Regions from separate parts of the Inediibacterium massiliense genome, predicted to be linked through region 2. Evidence: a T-box and tRNA genes for the amino acid it is inferred to sense, from the RefSeq annotation. Region 2 holds a T-box; the other holds one or more tRNA genes.
What was found. The T-box of region 2 lies ahead of thrS (threonine--tRNA ligase). A T-box ahead of a tRNA ligase gene usually reads a tRNA of that ligase, here a tRNA-Thr.
Positions count from the first base shown of each region.

Region 1: it has a tRNA-Thr gene. The T-box ahead of thrS (threonine--tRNA ligase) is inferred to sense a tRNA for this amino acid. The anticodon was not compared.

Region 1 covers NZ_LN876582.1:6,943-9,173, forward strand. The annotation lists gene BN2409_RS00275 (MGDG synthase family glycosyltransferase) at 1-224, opposite strand, end outside; tRNA gene BN2409_RS00280 (tRNA-Arg) at 545-621, opposite strand; tRNA gene BN2409_RS00285 (tRNA-Cys) at 629-703, opposite strand; tRNA gene BN2409_RS00290 (tRNA-Gln) at 723-798, opposite strand; tRNA gene BN2409_RS00295 (tRNA-His) at 805-880, opposite strand; tRNA gene BN2409_RS00300 (tRNA-Gly) at 887-960, opposite strand; tRNA gene BN2409_RS00305 (tRNA-Gly) at 964-1,038, opposite strand; tRNA gene BN2409_RS00310 (tRNA-Tyr) at 1,043-1,127, opposite strand; tRNA gene BN2409_RS00315 (tRNA-Thr) at 1,132-1,206, opposite strand; tRNA gene BN2409_RS00320 (tRNA-Asp) at 1,218-1,294, opposite strand; tRNA gene BN2409_RS00325 (tRNA-Val) at 1,303-1,378, opposite strand; tRNA gene BN2409_RS00330 (tRNA-Glu) at 1,384-1,458, opposite strand; tRNA gene BN2409_RS00335 (tRNA-Met) at 1,466-1,542, opposite strand; tRNA gene BN2409_RS00340 (tRNA-Met) at 1,548-1,623, opposite strand; tRNA gene BN2409_RS00345 (tRNA-Leu) at 1,629-1,717, opposite strand; tRNA gene BN2409_RS00350 (tRNA-Asn) at 1,723-1,797, opposite strand; tRNA gene BN2409_RS00355 (tRNA-Arg) at 1,860-1,936, opposite strand; tRNA gene BN2409_RS00360 (tRNA-Cys) at 1,944-2,018, opposite strand; tRNA gene BN2409_RS00365 (tRNA-Lys) at 2,028-2,103, opposite strand; tRNA gene BN2409_RS00370 (tRNA-Gln) at 2,107-2,182, opposite strand; tRNA gene BN2409_RS00375 (tRNA-His) at 2,189-2,231, opposite strand, start outside.
Region 2 covers NZ_LN876586.1:954,548-956,778, forward strand. The annotation lists gene ytxC (putative sporulation protein YtxC) at 1-180, shown strand, start outside; gene BN2409_RS08325 (DUF445 domain-containing protein) at 284-886, shown strand; T-box leader at 968-1,182, shown strand; gene thrS (threonine--tRNA ligase) at 1,262-2,231, shown strand, end outside.

The DNA of each region.
Region 1 (2,231 bases), on a different contig from region 2:
TTCCTATCACTCCACTTATATAACATTCCATATATTTTAGGCAAATGAGTAGCTAAAATATTGTATCCATCTGCTATACATAAATTTAAAACTTGGCTTGTTTCTTTTAAAATATCCATCATTACTACTTCATATCCAAATGCCTCAAACTCATTTTTCAAAGCTCTTGCAACTTGATTATGTCCTTCTCCTGTAGAAGCAGTAAAAATAAGGATTTTTCTCATGAAAATTCCCCCTTACAACTCTATAACTTGCTTTTTTAAAGAACATTGACTTTTAGCAAGCAGTTGTATACTATAAAACTTTGCAATCCCTTGGTAGATAAAAAAAGTCTCAACCCATATGTTAAGACTTTAGGCCCTAAGTCATATTGCCTAATATATTTTATCATATTTCATGAAACTGCCAATAGGAATATGCATATCTTTTTTAGAAAGTTATAAACCTTTTATGTAACTCTCACATGATCCACAATTTTATTCATTATATATGATAAAATACAATAAAATAGAGGGTACGAAATTCGTACCCTCTTCTATTTTATTGGTGCGCCCAGCAGGATTCGAACCTGCGGCCTTCTGATTCGTAGTCAGACACTCTATCCAGCTGAGCTATGAGCGCAAAAAAATGGAGGCGGCACCCAGATTTGAACTGGGGAATAAAGGTTTTGCAGACCTCTGCCTTACCACTTGGCTATGCCGCCATTATGAATTAGATATATATGGCTGGGGTAGCAGGACTCGAACCTACGGATGCCAGAGTCAAAGTCTGGTGCCTTACCGACTTGGCTATACCCCATTATTTTGGGGTGGGTGATGGGATTCGAACCCACGCATGCAGGAGCCACAATCCTGTGTCTTAACCACTTGACTACACCCACCATGTTTGGAGCGGATGATGGGAATCGAACCCACGCTACCAGCTTGGAAGGCTGGAGTTCTACCATTGAACTACATCCGCATTTGGAGCGGAAGACGAGATTCGAACTCGCGACCCTCGCCTTGGCAAGGCGATGCTCTACCACTGAGCCACTTCCGCATATTGGTGGAGGAAGGTGGATTCGAACCACCGAAAGCTCAGCTAACGGATTTACAGTCCGCCCCCTTTGGCCACTCGGGAATTCCTCCATTTTGGAGCTGGCGAAGGGAATCGAACCCCCAACCTGCTGATTACAAGTCAGCTGCTCTACCGTTGAGCCACACCAGCTAATATAAAATTGGCGACCCGGAAGGGGCTCGAACCCTCGACCTCCAGCGTGACAGGCTGGCATTCTAACCAACTGAACTACCGGGCCAAAATAAATGGTGGGCGCAATAGGGCTCGAACCTATGACCCCCTGCTTGTAAGGCAGGTGCTCTCCCAGCTGAGCTATGCGCCCTAAAATGGTGACCCATCCGAGAATCGAACTCGGGTTACCGCCGTGAAAGGGCGGTGTCTTGACCGCTTGACCAATGGGCCTTAATAATGGTAGCGGCGAGTGGACTTGAACCACCGACCTTCCGGGTATGAACCGGACGCTCTAGCCAACTAAGCTACGCCGCCATAAATGGTTGCGGAGGCAGGATTTGAACCTACGACCTTCGGGTTATGAGCCCGACGAGCTGCCAGCTGCTCCACTCCGCGATATTTGGTGCCGGGGACCGGAATCGAACCGGTACGATCTGTAAGGACCGCAGGATTTTAAGTCCTGTGCGTCTGCCAGTTCCGCCACCCCGGCATTTTTGGCTCCAAGGGTGGGGCTCGAACCCACAGCCTACCGGTTAACAGCCGGTTGCTCCACCATTGAGCTACCTTGGAACATTAATAACAATTGTTATTTTATCATTGACTTTGTGTTTTGTCAACACTTTTATCAAATTTGGTGCGCCCAGCAGGATTCGAACCTGCGGCCTTCTGATTCGTAGTCAGACACTCTATCCAGCTGAGCTATGAGCGCAAAAAAATGGAGGCGGCACCCAGATTTGAACTGGGGAATAAAGGTTTTGCAGACCTCTGCCTTACCACTTGGCTATGCCGCCACTATGAATTGGTGACCCATCCGCGGCTCGAACGCGGGACACCTTGATTAAAAGTCAAGTGCTCTACCTACTGAGCTAATGGGTCATATGGCTGGGGTAGCAGGACTCGAACCTACGGATGCCAGAGTCAAAGTCTGGTGCCTTACCGACTTGGCTATACCCCATTATTTTGGGGTGGGTGATGGGATTCGAACCCACGCATGCAGGAGCCAC
Region 2 (2,231 bases):
TATGATGATTTACTCATTAGTTCTTTAATTACATTAGCTCCTAAAAAAATAATACTACATGTTTCTAATAAAATTCATAAAAAAGAAATTATAAGAACCATTCAAAATGTATTTGGAGATAGAGCATATATTTGCAATGGTTGTGAATTATGTGCATCTCCTCAGGTCAAACAAGAGTAGAGAGAATCTCTACTCTTTATAATTTCATTGTACTTCATACATACTTATGCTATACTAAATATCAAATTATAATACAAAAGATAAAATATAGAGGTGAAAGCAGTTGTTTTGGACTAAGTTATTCGTTTTAGTAGCAGTGGGAGCTTTGATTGGATGGATTACAAATATTTTGGCCATTAAATTTATATTTAGACCCTTATATCCTATTGAAATCCCTTTTCTTCATATAAAAATTCAAGGATTGATTCCAAAAAGAAAAAAAGAACTTGCAAAAAGTGTAGGAGAAGTAGTAGAAAATGAATTATTATCTATGAGAGAAATTATAGATAAGTTTATTGAAACAGAAAACAAAAGTGAAATCATTTTCGCGATAAAGAGAAAAATTGGCAAGCTTGTAGAAGGAAAGCTTCCGGCATTTATTCCATCTACTTTTAAAGGAATAATACAAGATTATATCAATGACATTATTGATCAAGAAGCTGAAAATGTCATTACAGAACTAACAGAGAAAATGATTCATAAAGCTACAGAAACCATAAAAATTTCAGATCTAGTAGAAGAAAAAGTAAATCATTTTGAATTAGAAAAATTAGAAGAAATTGTATTAACTATTGCCAAGAAGGAACTCAAACATATAGAAATTTTAGGAGGCATTTTAGGAGGTATAATAGGTTTATTACAAGGAGTAGTAGTATTATTAGTTTAAAAATTTGTATAAAATTTGAAAAATTGAACAAACTTATTGACAAGTATAGAAATTATTCTTATAATAAAACAAAGTCAAAAATAAAAAGCAATGAAAAAGGAAGAGTATCATAATACCAGTCACTAGAGAGAGAATGTCATTGGCTGAAAGCATTCTTAGATTAGGATATGAGAAAACTACCTTTGAGCTGTACCTGAGTAGCTTTTGCAAAAAGGATTCCGTTAGACAGCGTTAATGTCATAGAGTGGATTATTTCAATTTGGGTGGAACCGCGAGAGAACTCTCCCGTCCTAAAGCTTTTGCTTTTGGACGGGAGTTTTTGTTTTTATTAAAAATTATTTTATATAGAATCAATGGGGAGGTATAGATATGGAATTGGTAAAAATTCAATTAAAAGATGGATCTGTAAAAGAAGTAAATAAGGGAGTGTCAGTTTTAGACATTGCAAAAGAAATTAGTGGAAGACTTGCAAAGGAAGCGGTGGCAGGAGAAGTAAACAATAAGGTAGTAGATCTATCTTATGAAATTCATGAAGATGTAGAGTTAAATATTTTAAAATTTGAAGATGAAAAAGGAAAAGATGTTTTTAGACATACAAGCTCTCATATGATGGCTCAAGCAGTAAAAAGATTATTTCCTAATACAAAGCTTGCTATAGGACCTGCTATTGAAAACGGATTTTACTATGATTTTGATTCAGAACATAGATTTACAGAGGATGATTTTGAAAAAATTGAAAAAGAAATGAAAAAAATTGCTTCAGAAAATTTAAACTTAGAAAGATTTGAACTTCCTAGAGAGGAAGCAATGAAATATATGGAGGGAAAAGGAGAAGAATATAAGGTTGAATTAATCAAAGATCTTCCAGAGGATGCCATTATTTCTTTTTATAAGCAAGGAGATTTTGTAGATCTTTGTGCAGGACCTCATCTTCTTTCAACAAAGAGTGTGAAGGCAGTAAAAATTCTAAGCGTTGCAGGTGCTTATTGGCGTGGAGATGAAAATAAGCCAATGCTTCAAAGAATCTATGCTACATCTTTTCCAAAACAAAAAGAATTAGAAGAATATATTCATAGATTAGAAGAAGCTAAAAAAAGAGATCATAGAAAATTAGGAAAAGAATTAGATTTATTTAGCCTTCAAGAAGAAGGACCGGGATTTCCATTTTTCCATGCAAAAGGTATGGTTATTAGAAATACACTAGAAGATTTTTGGAGAAGAGAGCATATAAAAAGAGGATATGATGAAGTAAAAACTCCTATTATTTTAAATGAACAATTATGGCATACTTCAGGACATTGGGATCACTATAAAGAAAATATGTATTTTACTCAAATAGATGGAA